DNA from 2 places in the Caulobacter sp. LjRoot300 genome. Region 1 is predicted to be linked to the other one. Evidence: predicted binding sites of a transcription regulator. Region 1 holds the regulator's gene; the other holds the start of a gene.

Region 1 (7,197 bases):
TCCCCCAGGCGCGCTGGTAGCTGGCTTGGTCCAGGGACGGGCAGGGCGGACCGCGAAGGCTCCAGAACGTCGCCTCGTCCGTCGACGCGTCTTTCTGGGCCAGATAGAACGCGGCGCAGAGGCCCAGCGACGCGGCGATCACGATCCATCCGCCCAGGCTCATGCCGCTGTCGAGGATGTTCCGACGCCCGCGCCGGTCGGCCTCGGCGCTTTGGCTCGACAGTGGCCCCTTCGGATCGCCCAATCGTCCCCCCTCGTCTTGTGGACACAGTGGGAGGGGACTTTGGGGAGTCCGTCAATCCTGGATTGATCGGGCGGGAGGTTCGAATTTCCGCGGCAAAACGGGCGCACGCGGCGCCCGTTTCCAGAAGATTCGACGCTGGAAGCCTTACACCCGCAGCGGCATCAGCACGTATTTGACGCCCGGGTCGGTCGGGTCGACCACCAGGGTGGGCGAGGCCGGGTCGGCGAAGCGGAACTCGGCGATCGGCCCGCCGATCTGGCCGCAGACGTCCAGCAGGTAGCGGGCGTTGAAGCCGATCTCGAAGGCCTCGCCGTCGTAGTCGACCTCGACCTCTTCCACCGCCTGGCCGGCCTCCATGTTGCGGACCGTCAGGGTGATGCGGCCGGGCTCGACGGCCAGCTTCACCGAGCGGCTCTTCTCGGCCGAGATGGTGGCCACCCGATCGACGGCCTTGGCGAACAGGTCGTTGTCCAGGGTCAGGATCTTGGCGTTGTCGCGCGGGATGACGCGCAAATAGTCCGGGAAAGCGCCATCGATGACCTTGGAGGTCAGGGCGGCGCGGCCGAACTCGAAGCGGACCTTCTGGGCCGAGACCTGCAGGTCGACCTGCTCGCCGGCCGATTCCATCAGGCGGCGGGCCTCCTGGATGGTCTTGCGCGGCACGATGATGCCGGGCAGGCCGGCCGCGCCCTCGGGAGCGTCCATCTCGGCCAGGGCCAGGCGGTGGCCGTCGGTGGCCACGGCGCGCAGCTTGGTCACGCCGCCGTCGTTGACGGTGTGCAGGTACAGGCCGTTCAGATAGTAGCGGGTCTCTTCGGTCGAGATCGCGAATCGGGTCTTGTCGATCAGCCGGATCAGCTCGTTGGTGTCGACCGAGATGCGGCCCGACAGGCCGTCGCTGCTCATCACCGGAAAGTCGCCGGCCGGCAGCACCGGCAAGTTGAAGCGCGAGCGGCCGGCCTGGATCACCAGGCGCGGGTCGTCGCCGCTGAAGCTGAGCGAGACGTCCGAGCCGTCGGGCAGCTTGCGGACGATTTCATACAGGGTGTGGGCCGGGGCGGTGATCTGGCCGGGCACGTCGATCTGGGCCAGGCCCTCGTCGATGATCTCCATGTCCAGGTCGGTGGCCGAGAACGACAGGGTGTCGCGATCGGCCGACAGCAGGATGTTCGACAGGATCGGGATGGTGTTGCGGCGCTCAACGACGCTCTGCACGTGACCCAGCGCCTTCAGCAGCGCCGCCCGCTCGATGGTAAGCTTCATATCTCGGTCCAGGTCCCAGGGCCGCCGCCGACAGAGAGAATCCCCCGCGGCCCCGCAATGAATGGACTTGCGACATTAGCGTAATCGCGCCGCTGGGGAAGAGGGGGCGCGCGACGGGGTGCGGCGAAATGCGCGCCCCGTCGCGCAGAGCCGATCCGGCCTAGACGGCCGCCGCGCGCTCGGCCTTGGTCGGCAGGGTCCAGCCCGGGCGGATGAAGTGGCAGGTATAGCCGTTGGGGATCCGCTCCAGATAGTCCTGGTGCTCGGGCTCGGCCTCCCAGAACGGGCCGGCGGGAGCCACCTCGGTCACCACCTTGCCCGGCCACAGGCCCGAGGCCTCGACGTCCTCGATGGTCTCCTCGGCGACCCGCTTCTGCTCCTCGCTGGTGTAGAAGATCGCCGAGCGGTAGCTGAGCCCGATGTCGTTGCCCTGGCGATTCAGGGTGGTCGGGTCGTGGATCTGGAAGAAGAACTCCAGGATCCGGCGATAGCTGATCACGGCGGGATCGAAGATGATCTCGATCGCCTCGGCGTGGGTCCCGTGGTTGCGATAGGTGGCGTTGGGCACGTCGCCGCCGGAATAGCCGACGCGGGTCTTCAGCACGCCGGGATAGCGGCGCAGCAGGTCCTGGACGCCCCAGAAGCAGCCGCCGGCGAGGATCGCGGTCTCGGTGGTCATGGGGTGATGTCCTTTCATCGTCAGCGTGGGCGAGGCTACATGTTGGGCCTGACGGCCGTGCGCGCAAGCGGCGCGGTCTTTTGCTGGAAAGGCTGCCCGTGCCGCGACCCGCCGTCCTGTTCGTCTGCCTGGGAAACATCTGCCGCTCGCCCCTGGCCGAGGCGGCTTTCCGCCAGGAAGCCACGCGGCGCGGGCTGGAGGTCGAGGTCGATTCGGCCGGCACCGGTTCCTGGCACGTCGGCCATCCGCCCGACCGCCGGGCCCAGGCGGTGGCGCTGCGGCGGGGGATCGACATCTCCGGCTATCGCGGACGGCAGGTGACGCCCGACGACTTCCGCCGGTTCACCCACGTCGTCGCCCTGGACCGCGCCAACCTGGCGGACCTGAAGGCCTTGCGGCCGGCCGACGCGACGGCCGAGCTGCTGCTGTTGCTGGATGTGGTCGAAGGGCGCCAGGGCAAGTCGGTGGCCGATCCCTACCTTGGCGAGGACGCCGATTTCGACGTGACCTGGGCCGACGCCGTGGCGGGGGCCAAGGGGTTGGCGGATCGGATCGAGGGGGAGGGCTGAGGGTTTGCCCTACACGCTACAGAAGTTGTCATCCCGGAAGCGCGTAGCGCTGTCCGGGATGACAACCAAATTGCAGCTCAGGCCGGCCTCAAGCCTTCGTGTCGAAAGCCCCGCCGGTATCGGCGTCGGTGCTGGCGTAGGGGTTCGCCGCGCCCGCCGTCGGCTCGGCCGGGGCGTCCGGGCCTTTCGAGCCCTTGGCGGCCACGGCGACCATGGCCGGGCGGACCAGGCGGCCCATCAGCTCGTAGCCGGCCTGCAGCACCTGGACGACGCCGCCGGCCGAGACCTCGTCCGAGGGCTGCTCCATCACCGCCTGGTGCAGGTGGGGATCGAACTTCTCGCCCTTGCCCGGGTCGATCTTCTTGAGGCCGTTGCGATCGAAGGCCGCCAGCAGCTCCTTCTCGGTCATCTCGACGCCGATGATGAAGTTGGTCACCGCCGCGTCCTGCGACTCGCGCGGGCTGTGGGCGGTGGCGCGCGACAGGTTGTCGGCCACGCCCAGCAGGTCGCGGGCGAACTTCTGGATGGCGTAGGCGCGGGCGTCGTTGCTCTCGCGCTCGGCCCGGCGCTTGGTGTTCTCGGCGTCGGCCAGGTAGCGCAGGGCCTGATCCTTCAGGTTGGCCACTTCCAGCTTCAGCGCCTCGATCTCCTGCGACGCGTCTTCCCAAGAAGCCTGGTCGGCCTCGAAGGCCACGTCTTCGGCCGGCGTCTGTTCGTCGGTCATCTCGTCCTCTATCCGTCCATCATCCGGCCGAGCACGCGGGCGGTATAGTCCACCAGCGGGATCACCCGGGCATAGTTTAAGCGGGTGGGACCGATCACGCCGATCGCCCCCAGCACCTTCTGTCGGCCCGTCATATAGGGCGCCGCGATCAGGGAGGAACCCGAAAGCGAAAAGAGTCGCGTTTCGGCCCCGATGAAAATGCGCACGCCCTCGGCGGTCCGCACGTCGTCCAGCAGGCCGATCAGCTGGCCCTTCTGCTCCAGGTCGTCGAACAGCCGCCGCACGCGCTCCAGGTCCTCCCGGGCGCTGGTGTCGGCCAACAGGTTGGCGCGACCCCGGACGATCAGGGCGCGGTCGGCGTCGTCGCCGCCGCTCCAGGCGGCCAGGCCGTCCTCGACCAAACGCGCCGCCGTCGTATCCAGTTCACGCCGAGCCGCGTCCAGCTCGGCGGCCATCTCGACCTTGGCCTCGTTGAGCGTGCGGCCCCGCAGGCGGGCGTTGAGGAAGTTGGAGGCCTCCTGCAGCGCGGCGGGCGTGACGCCGGCGGCGCGCTTCATCAGCCGATTCTCGACCGTGCCGTCGTCGAACACCATGATCGCCAGGGCCTGGTCGGCGCCCAGGGCGACGAACTCCACGTGCTTGACCCCGCCCTCGCGGACCGGCGCCACCACCACCCCGGCCCCGCCGGCCAGGCCCGACAGGATGGCGCTGGCCTCGCCCATCGCCTCCTCGAACGAGCGGCCGTGGGCGAACAGCCGCGACTCGATGGTCCGCCGCTCCTCCTCGCCGATGTCGCCCACCTCCAGCAGGCCGTCGACGAACATCCGCAGGCCGGCATGGGTGGGGATGCGCCCGGCGCTGGTGTGGGGGGCGTCCAGCAGGCCCAGCTGGGCCAAGTCCTGCATGGTGTTGCGGATCGAGGCCGGCGACAGCGCCACCCCGCCGCGTGAAATGGTCCGCGAACCGACCGGTTCGCCGGTTTCGAGATAGGATTCGACCACCCGCCGGAAGATGTCGCGGGCGCGGGCGTCCAGGTCGGTGAGACTGGGAGTCTGAGCGGAAAAACCCGAAAAAAGCTGTGTCATCTAGCCTTCGAACGCGCCCTGGCGGGCTCCCCAGGTTCCGACGGGATTGGACGACCCCGCTGAAGTTAGGATAAGCGGCCCCATCCTATCACGCAAAGCCCCGGAGTTGTTCCATGCGTCCGTCCGAACGCGCCCCCGACCAAACGCGCGAAGTCACGCTGGAGACCGGCGTCAACCGCTATGCCGAAGGCTCGTGCCTGGTCAGCTTCGGCCACACCAAGGTGCTGGTCACCGCCACGGTCGAGGAAAGCGTCCCGGGCTGGATGCGCAACAAGGGCGCGGGCTGGGTCACGGCCGAGTACGGCATGCTTCCCCGCGCCACCCACACCCGCGGTCGCCGTGAAGCCGCCCTGGGCAAGCAGAGCGGCCGCACCCAGGAAATCCAGCGCCTGATCGGCCGCTCCCTGCGCGCCGTGGTCGACATGAAGGCCTTGGGCGAACGCCAGATCAGCCTGGACTGCGACGTCATCCAGGCCGACGGCGGCACCCGCACCGCCGCCATCACCGGCGCCTGGGTGGCCCTGCGCATCGCCGTCAACTACCTGATCGAGGAAGGCGTGCTGAAGACCGATCCGATCCTGGGCCAGGTGGCGGCCGTCTCGTGCGGCGTGTTCAAGGACACCCCGGTGCTGGACCTCGACTACGAGGAAGACAGCCAGGCCGAGGCCGACAGCAACTTCGTGCTGACCAACGCCGGCGACATCGTCGAGATCCAGGCCACCGGCGAGAAGCGCGGCTTCACGCGGGCGGAGTTCGAGAGCCTGTTCGCCCTGGCGGAGAAGGGGATCGGCGAGCTGTTCGTCAAGCAGCGGGAAGCGGTGTCCAAATAATCTCCGCCATCCCGGGCCTCGTGCCCGGGACCCCTCCGTCCGCCGCATGGGCAGGAGGGGGGCGCGCTGGCGCGCCAAGGCGCCTCACCCTCGGCTGAACCAGGGGTTCCGGGCACAAGGCCCGGAATGACGGCTAAAAGGTGAGCGCGAGGGCGGGCCCTCAGTCCTCCTCATGAACCTCGCCCGGCCCCGGCTCATACGTCATCAGATCCCCCGGCTGGCAGTCCAGTTCGCGGCACAGGGCGTCCAGGGTGGTGAAGCGCACGGCGCGGGCCTTGCCGGTCTTGAGGATCGACAGGTTGGCGATGGTCACGCCGACCCGGTCCGACAGTTCGGTCAGCGACATCCGTCGCTCCAGCAGGATGCGGTCCAGTTGCACGCGGATGGCCATGGGGTTCTCTCGTCTCCGCGTCGTCAGATTGTCAGTTCGGCTTCGCGGCGAAGGCGCGCGCCCTCGCGGAAGACCTCGGCCAGCACGAACACCACCAGGACCGGGAACCAGGCGCTGAGGCTGAACGAGCCGTCGACGATCTTGGCGTCCGGGGCTAGCCACTTGGCCAGGGCGGCGAAGATGTAGTGGCCGATCTCCAGGGCGGCCAGGACTAGGCCCACCACCCGCAGGCGGCGGACATTGTCCGGATGGAACGGATCGCCGGCGGTCAGGGTGGAGAACACCCGCCGCAGGCGCTCGACGATCACCATCCAGCCGCCCGACAGCAGCGCCCAGGCGCCCAGGGCGCCGGCGAACAGCGGCCCCTTGCTGATCAGTTCGTCGATCGAGCTGCCGATGTGCAGTTTCGAGGTGATCAGTTCGGGATTGAAGCTGAGCAGCAGCACCGCGACCGTGAAGATCGCCAGCAGGCTGACCCAGACCCACAGGCCCACATAGATCACGTCCAGGATGATCTTCAGGAAACTCGATACCGAGCCAGGCCCCAAGGCGCGCATCCGCTCTTCCCCTCACGCAGAAACGCCGACCATGCCCCGGCGGATCGGGACCGGTCAAAGGCGAGCTGGACCTCGGGTCAGAACGTCTTGATCGCGAAGGTCACGGCGGCCAGCGGCAGACCGGCGATCAGCGTCAGCGTGGCCATGCGGGTGGCGACGGCGTCGACGATGCGGATCAGTCTGGCGGCGGACATGGCGGGCCTTCGGGTCGGGTGCGGGACCGCGCCGGCATGGCGTGTCTCCCAGGTTCCGAAGATAGGGGTCGATTCCGCCAGCGCCAATGTCGCTTATCGATAAACGATATTAAACTTTAGCAATGATCGCGCTCACCGAACGGATTACGCCAGGTGTGGCGCCGTGGCCACCATCGCGCTCCGGCGACTGGCCGTTTCGTACCAGGCCGCCAGGTTCGGGCGGCCCTCGCGCCAGTCCATCACCTGGCGGACATCCAGGTAGGCCAGCTGGGCGGCGACCGCGATCTCGCCGATCTCGAAGCGGTCGGACGGCGGCGTCTGGCGCTCCAGCAGGTCGAGGGCGGCGACCAGGGCGGCGGCCTGGCGGTCGAACAGATCCTGGCGGTGCGGACCCTCGCGCAGGCGCTCGCGGACGATGGCCAGGGCCGCGTCGCCCATGCCGTCGGCCATGGCCTGGACGGTCAGGGCGGCCCAGCGGTCGGGACCCGCGGCGGGGGTCAGGGCCCTGCCGGCCAGGTGCTCGAGATATTCGCAGATCACCGGCGAGTCGAAGATCGGCGACCCGTCCTGCGTCAGCAGCACGGGGATCTTCGACAGCGGATTGATCGCCCGCACGCTCTCGTCGGTGTAGGGACTGACCACCACCAGCGCCAGCCGATCC
Region 2 (7,197 bases), on a different contig from region 1:
GCGTGCTGTCCGAGGCCCAGGAGGCCTTCGACGGTCTCGAGGCCGACGACCGCGCGCCGACCGGCATGCTGCGGCTGACCGCGCCGTTCGACTATGGCGTCGCCGTCGTCGTCCCGGCGATCGCCGAGTTCCACCGGCGGTTTCCCGCCTGCACCGCCGACCTGGTGATCAGCGACCGGACCCTGGATCCGGTCGAAAAGGACATGGAGCTGGCGATCCGGGTCGGCTGGCTGACCGACAGCGCCTTGCGGGCGCGGCGGATCGGATCCTTCCAGCAGATCCTGGTCGCCAGCCCGGCCCTGGCGGCCCGCCTCGGCGACGACGCCGAGCCCGGCCAGGTCGCCGGCCTGCCCTTCGTCGCCAACAGCGTCCTGCGCGACCCGCTGGGCTGGACCTTTTCCAACGGCGAAGGCCAGCAGCGGTCGGTGCGGGTGTCGGCGGCGCTGGCGATCGACGCCACCCTGGGGGTTCTGGAGGCGGTGCGGGCCGGCGTGGGCCTCTCGGTCCTGCCGGACTATGCGGTGCAAGCCGACCTGGCCAGCGGCCGCCTGGCGCGCGTGCTGCCCGCCTGGAGCCTCGAGAGCGGCGGGATCTACGCCGTCACGCCCGCCACCCGCTTTCGGCGCGCCCGGGTCACGGCCTTTCTCGACATCCTGGCCGCGTGGGAGCGGCGTCGGACGCAAGCGCAATAGCCAAAAGAAAAAGGGCGGGACCTTTCGGCCCCGCCCTCCTCATTTCGTTCAGCTTGAGCTGACCGGACTTCTTAGAAGTCCATGTCGCCCATGCCGCCCATGCCGCCGCCGGGAGGACCGCCGGCGCCGCCGCCCTTCTTGGGCGCCTCGACGATGGCGGCTTCGGTGGTGATCAGCAGGCCGGCCACCGAGGCGGCGTCCTGCAGGGCGGTGCGGACCACCTTGGCGGGGTCGATGACGCCGTCGGTGATCAGGTCGACATACTGCTCGGTCTGGGCGTTGAAGCCGAAGGTGGCCGAGTCGCTTTCGAGGACCTTGCCGACCACGATCGAGCCTTCGACGCCGGCGTTCTCGGCGATCTGGCGGATCGGAGCCTGCAGGGCGCGACGGACGATGGCGATGCCGGCGGTCTGGTCGTCATTGTCGCCGACCAGGGTCGCCAGGGCCTTGGAAGCCTTCAGCAGAGCCACGCCGCCGCCGGGGACGATGCCTTCTTCCACGGCCGCGCGGGTCGCGTTCAGGGCGTCGTCGACGCGGTCCTTCTTTTCCTTCACCTCGACTTCGGTCGAGCCGCCGACGCGGATGACCGCCACGCCGCCGGCCAGCTTGGCCAGACGCTCTTGCAGCTTTTCCTTGTCGTAGTCCGAGGTGGTGTCCTCGATCTGCTTCTTGATCTGCGAGATGCGGGCCTCGATGGCCGACTTCTCACCGACGCCGTCCACGATGGTGGTGTCGTCCTTGGTGATCGAGACCTTCTTGGCCTTGCCCAGCATGTCGAGCGAGACGTTCTCGAGCTTGATGCCGAGGTCTTCGCTGACGACCTGGGCGCCGGTCAGGATGGCGATGTCTTCCAGCATGGCCTTGCGGCGATCGCCGAAGCCCGGAGCCTTGACGGCGGCGACGCGCAGGCCGCCACGCAGCTTGTTGACCACCAGGGTGGCCAGGGCTTCGCCCTCGACGTCCTCGGCGATGATCACCAGCGGACGGCCCGACTGGACGACGGCTTCCAGCACCGGCAGCAGCGGCTGCAGCGACGACAGCTTCTTTTCGAACAGCAGGATGAGCGGCTCTTCGAGCTGGACTTCCATCTTGTCGGCGTTGGTGATGAAGTACGGCGACAGGTAGCCGCGGTCGAACTGCATGCCTTCGACGACGTCGAGTTCGGTCTCGGCGGTCTTGGCTTCCTCGACGGTGATGACGCCTTCGTTGCCGACCTTGTCCATGGCCTTGGCGATCATCTCGCCGACGTCCTTGTCACCGTTGGCCGAGATGGTGCCGACCTGGGCGATCTCGTTGTTGGTGGTGACCTTCTTCGACGACGCCTTGATGGAGTCGACGACGACGTGGACGGCCTTGTCGATGCCGCGCTTCAGGTCCATCGGGTTCATGCCGGCGGCGACCGACTTGAGGCCTTCCTGGACGATGGCCTGGGCCAGCACGGTGGCGGTGGTGGTGCCGTCGCCGGCCTTGTCGTTGGTCTTGGACGCGACTTCGCGGATCATCTGCGCGCCGAGGTTCTCGAACTTGTCAGCCAGTTCGATTTCCTTGGCGACCGAGACGCCGTCCTTGGTCGAGCGCGGGGCGCCGAACGACTTTTCGATCACGACGTTGCGGCCCTTGGGGCCCAGGGTCACCTTCACCGCGTTGGCGAGGATGTTGACGCCGCGCAGCATCTTGTCGCGCGCGTCGGAGGAGAAATAGACGTCTTTAGCGGCCATTTGAGAGCCCTTCTAAAAGAGAAACTTGGAGTCGAAAGCGGAGGACAGGTCGGGCTTACGCCTCGACGATGCCCAGGACGTCGCTTTCCTTCATGATCAGCAGATCCTGGCCGTCCACCTTCACTTCGGTGCCGGACCACTTGCCGAACAGGATGCGGTCGCCGGCCTTCACGTCCAGGGCGACGATGTCGCCCTTGTCGTTGCGGGCGCCGGGGCCGACGGCGACGACTTCGCCTTCCTGCGGCTTTTCCTTGGCGGTGTCGGGGATGATGATCCCGCCCTTGGTCTTGGTTTCTTCTTCGACACGCTTCACCAGGACGCGGTCGCCGAGAGGGCGAAATTTCATGACTCGTTCTCCGTCGGGACGGTTTCATTTAAGGTCCGTCGGCAAGCGGGGAGCGTCGCTGTTAGCAGTCGCTCCCATCGAGTGCCAACGCCGGGCAGGAGTTAGGACCGGCGGCGGGGTGAGTCAAGGACGACGGTCGCCGATTTCCTGTGGGCGAACCCGCCCCGGGACCGGCGCCGGTCCGGCGACGGACATAGATAGGGAGGAAGACGGCGGCATGAAGACGATGAACGCCTCGAACCTGGCCCCGGCCCTGGCCCTGATCGGCCTTCTGACCCTTTCGGCCGGGCTGGCCGCCTGCGCCACCGCCGCGCCGCCCGCGCCGCGGGTGGTCACCGAGGCCGACGCCGGCCCGGTCGCGCTGGCGCGCGGCCAGCGCCTGGAGGTGCGGCTGTCGTCGAACGCCGGGACCGGCTACGCGTGGCGGCTGGACCGCGAGGCCTCGCCCCTGGTGCTGGGCGGCGGCTCCAGCCAGGACGTCGCCGCCTCTCCCGGCCTGCCCGGCGGGCGGCTGACCACCGCCTACAGCTACCAGGGGGCCGGTCGCGGCCGGACCGACCTGGTCTTCACCTTCAAGCGCCCCTGGGAGCCGGACAAGCCCGGCGACCGCAAGGCGGTGTTCAAGGTCAGGGTGCGCTGATGATCGACCATGTCAGCCTGACCGTTCGCGACGTCGCCGCGTGCAAGGCGTTCTACGACGCGGTCTTCGCGCCGCTGGACATCGAGATCGTGCACCATGTCAGCGCCGAGGAGAGCGGCACGGTCGCCTATATGGGCTACGGCCCGCGGGCCGACGGCCGAAGCCACCAGGCCGGCAAGCCCAGCTTCTGGATCGCCGGCGCCGAGACGCCGCAGGCGCCGATCAGCGCGGCCCCCATGCACATCGCCTTCGTCGCCGCGACGCGGGCCCAAGTGGACGCCTTCCACGCCGCGGCCCTGGCGGCCGGCGGCGCGGACAACGGGCCTCCCGGGGTTCGGCCGCATTATCACCCCAACTACTATGGAGCCTTCGTGCTCGACCCGGACGGCCGCAATGTCGAGGCCGTCTGCCATGCGCCCGCCTAGAGCATCGCGCGGAAAAGTGGATGCCGGTTTTCCGCGAAAGCGATGCGAAAACAAAAATCTAGAGCAAGCCGTGCGATTCCTGTATCGCGCGGCTTGCTCTAGGGCCCCCGAAAAGCGGTTGGAGACCAGATCGGCGTGACGATTTCGAGCTACGGCCTTGCCCTCGTCCTGGCGATGATCGCCTGCGTGATCGGCGGGGTGCTGGGCGGCCTGACCCTGGTCCGGCCCGGCGCGGTTCTCGGCCTGACCGCCCTGGACGACGACGCCGGCGACGGCGACGAGGCCACGCCCGCCGCGAGCGCCCGGATCGCGGGCAAGACCGAGGGCCGGGCCCTGGGCGGCCTGCTGATCCTGTCGCACGCCGCCGCGGCCCTGTTCCTGGGCTACCAGTCGCATGTCGGGGCGGCCATGGCCTTCGCCCTGGCCATGGCCTGGGCCGGCGCGGCCCTGGGCCGCGCGGTCTCGGCCCTGGTCGACCGGGCGCGCGGCCGCTTCAACCTGGGCAGCCTGGTCTTCGAGGTGATGATCGCCGTCACCCTGTCCCTGCCGTTCTTCAACCCCGGCCGGCTGGTGGTGCTGCGCGGGCACGGGATGCTGGTCTGAGACCTGCCCCGCGAAGGTCCTCCCCCTGTGGGGGAGGCGATCGCGCAGCGATCGGTGGGGGGAGTTCTGGGACCGCCGATTACGATCCTGCTGGCCACAGGCCAATCCCCCCTCCGTCGGCTGCGCCGACACCTCCCCCATGGGGGGAGGACCTGTTAGGCTTCCCCCCATGACCCAACGCCCCCTCCTCCGCCGCGAGATCCTGGTCGGCGCCGGCCTGCTGGCCGCCTTCCCGGCCGCCGCCCAGACGACCCCGGCTCCGGCGCCCAAGCCGCCGGTCTATGTCGCCCTCGACACCCCGCAGGGTCGGATCGTCATCGAGCTGGCCGTGGCCCAGGCGCCGATCACCACCGCCAACTTCCTGCGCTATGTCGACAGGAAGCTCTACGACAAGGCGACCTTCTTCCGGGCCTCGCGGGCGCCGGGAGCGGTGGACTACGGCCTGATCCAGGGCGGGCTGCAGAACGTCGGCGCCCTGCCGCCGGTCGCCCACGAGCCCACCAGCCAGACCGGGCTGAAGCATGTCGACGGAACGGTCTCGATCGCCCGCACCGCGCCGGGCACGGCCACCTCGGACTTCTTCATCTGCATCGGCGACGCGCCCTATTTGGACGCCAATCCGGCCGGAACCGGCGACAACCTCGGCTTCGCCGCCTTCGGCCGCGTGGTCCAGGGGATGGACGTGGCCAAGAAGATCCTGGCCCTGCCGACGCCCGGCAAGGCGATCAATCCGGTGATGAAGGGCCAGATCCTCGACCCGCCGGTGCCGATCACCTCGGCCCGCCGCGTCGCGGCCCCGACGGGACCGGACGTGACGGCCCCGCCGAAGCTCTGAAGCGAGCCCCCACCGGATTGGCGCCCCCCTCCACCGGCCACAGGGCTATCGCCTATAGATTTGCTCTGAAAAAAGCTGTCATCCCGGACAAGCTCGGCGAAGCCGAGCGCCGATCCGGGACCGCCGCAAGCGCCGCGTTCACGCCCCGGTCCCGGATCTTCGCGCTGCGCGCTCGTCCGGGATGACAAACGTTTTTGGCCATATGCGATAGCCCCCCACCGGCCGCGCCGAGCGGACTTTTCGAAGGCCCAGGATGGGGTGAGCGAGGTGTCTCACCTCAACGGCAAATGCAGCTCCGCCGCCGTGCCTTGTTCCGGCGTGTCCAGGAAGAAGCGTTGGCAGTAGATCGGGAAATCGCGCATGTCCTCGCCGCTGGCCGGCAGCCAGTCACGGTAGAGATAGAGGGCGGCGGGCTCCAGATTGTGGGTGTCGCCCGTCACCCGCAGCACCGCGCAGCGCCCGCCGGGGATTTCGCCTTCCCGGACCCCCTCGCCGTCGATTTTCTGGTCGGCGGAGACGCCGACGCACAGGTCCATCCGATAGTCGGCTGGATTGGCGGGCCGCCGCTCGGTGTACCAGATGTTGAAGGTCGAACTGGTCTTGGGCGTCAGTCCAGCCGCCTTGCGCCAGGCGATGAACCGCTCGCGGGTGACGTCGAAGGTCTCCGGGTCGCCCCGGTGCTCGAACATCGCCACGCGGGTCGGCCCCACCTGGCGGATCGTGACCTGGTCGGGGGTGAAGGTCTCTTGCATGATCTTGCTCCTGGCTGCGTTGAGCGGCGAAATGGCCGCAAGCCACGGCTCCCATTCGGGAGATTTCCGGAAACGCGACGGCGACTGCGCGAACCTCTGCCGAAAGGCGCGGGCGAAGGCGTCGGGCGACTCGAAGCCCGCGTCCATGGCGATTTCGGTGACGCTCACCCCCTGCCCGTCGGCCAACTGTTTCGAGGCTCGCTTCATGCGGGCCAGCTGGACATAGTGGTGCAGCGAGATTCCGAAGGTCGCCTTGAACTGCCGATGGAAATGGAATTTCGAGAACGCCGCGACGCCGCTCACCGCCTCCAGATCCAGATCGCCGTCCAGATGCCGGTCGATGTGGTCCAGCACCCTCTGCATCCGGGCATGGTAGTGGTCGAGCGTCGCCGTCATCATTCTCATCCGCTGTGACGATCCTAGCTTGCCGCGCGCGGCCGTCGTGCGCTCGACCGATCTTGCGGTTTGGCGGGCGACGGCGCGACGCTGGTGAGATTGGCCCACCAAGGGGTCGGAAGCGGACGCCGGCTCACCGGTAGCGGTAGAGCTTCACCCGCTGGATCTGGAACGGGTCGGGAGCGAGGCGGATGTGGCGGCCCTGGTGGGTCTGGTCGCCGTTCAGGGTCCGGCCGGGAACCCAGCGACCCTGGGCGTCGAACACGCCCTCGACCGCGCGGTCGATGCCGGCCAGGGCGGGGCCGTTCCCGGCGCCCGCGAAGGTGACGACCAGGCCTCGGCCGGCGATCAGGTACTCTTCCGGACCGATCTGGATGATCAGCCCGCCGTGGGCGGCGGTCTTCTGGTCGGCCTTGGGCGTCCACGGATCCAGGAAACCGACGGTGAACACGTAGTCGCCCAGCGTCTGGACGACCGGCTGGTCCTGCACCGTGCCGTCCTCCAGCACGCGCGGCTTGAAGCCCGCCATTCTCCCCTTGCCCTGGGCCGCCAGGATCGCCGGGGTCAGTTGCCGCAACACGTCATAGGCCTGGGTCATGGCGGCCTCGGCCTTGGGATCGGCGTTCTCCACCTGGAACGGCGAGAAGCCCAACGCGTCCAGCTCGCCGATCGCGTAGAAGGCGTTGGCCGGCGTCTCGGGCGCGCCGACATTGTTGGCCTCGGGGATGAACAGCGCGTTGTCCGGGCGCTTGTAGCGGCCGGCCAGGTCGCTGAAGTTGGGGAAATAGAT

Evidence for each region. The regulator HrcA, encoded in region 1, represses chaperone genes, less so after heat shock. The targets are predictions, from matches to a motif close to GTTAGCANTCNNNNNNNNNGANTGCTAAC.
Region 2: the regulator HrcA is predicted to act here: its motif matches at 2,817-2,845, upstream of groES (co-chaperone GroES).

The regions. Positions count from the first base shown of each region.
Region 1 covers NZ_CAXUSA020000002.1:861,836-869,032, forward strand. Annotated here, with positions in the region: gene ACSQ2G_RS09310 (hypothetical protein) at 1-244, opposite strand, end outside; gene dnaN (DNA polymerase III subunit beta) at 389-1,507, opposite strand; gene msrA (peptide-methionine (S)-S-oxide reductase MsrA) at 1,668-2,186, opposite strand; gene ACSQ2G_RS09325 (low molecular weight protein-tyrosine-phosphatase) at 2,285-2,755, shown strand; gene grpE (nucleotide exchange factor GrpE) at 2,844-3,479, opposite strand; gene hrcA (heat-inducible transcriptional repressor HrcA) at 3,488-4,564, opposite strand; gene rph (ribonuclease PH) at 4,678-5,394, shown strand; gene ACSQ2G_RS09345 (helix-turn-helix domain-containing protein) at 5,555-5,785, opposite strand; gene ACSQ2G_RS09350 (DUF2975 domain-containing protein) at 5,809-6,342, opposite strand; gene ACSQ2G_RS09355 (glutathione S-transferase N-terminal domain-containing protein) at 6,681-7,197, opposite strand, start outside.
Region 2 covers NZ_CAXUSA020000004.1:205,571-212,767, forward strand. Annotated here, with positions in the region: gene ACSQ2G_RS15355 (LysR family transcriptional regulator) at 1-692, shown strand, start outside; gene groL (chaperonin GroEL) at 764-2,410, opposite strand; gene groES (co-chaperone GroES) at 2,466-2,756, opposite strand; gene ACSQ2G_RS15370 (protease inhibitor I42 family protein) at 2,974-3,396, shown strand; gene ACSQ2G_RS15375 (VOC family protein) at 3,396-3,821, shown strand; gene ACSQ2G_RS15380 (DUF4345 family protein) at 3,963-4,424, shown strand; gene ACSQ2G_RS15385 (peptidylprolyl isomerase) at 4,594-5,259, shown strand; gene ACSQ2G_RS15390 (AraC family transcriptional regulator) at 5,532-6,407, opposite strand; gene ACSQ2G_RS15395 (DUF5597 domain-containing protein) at 6,541-7,197, opposite strand, start outside.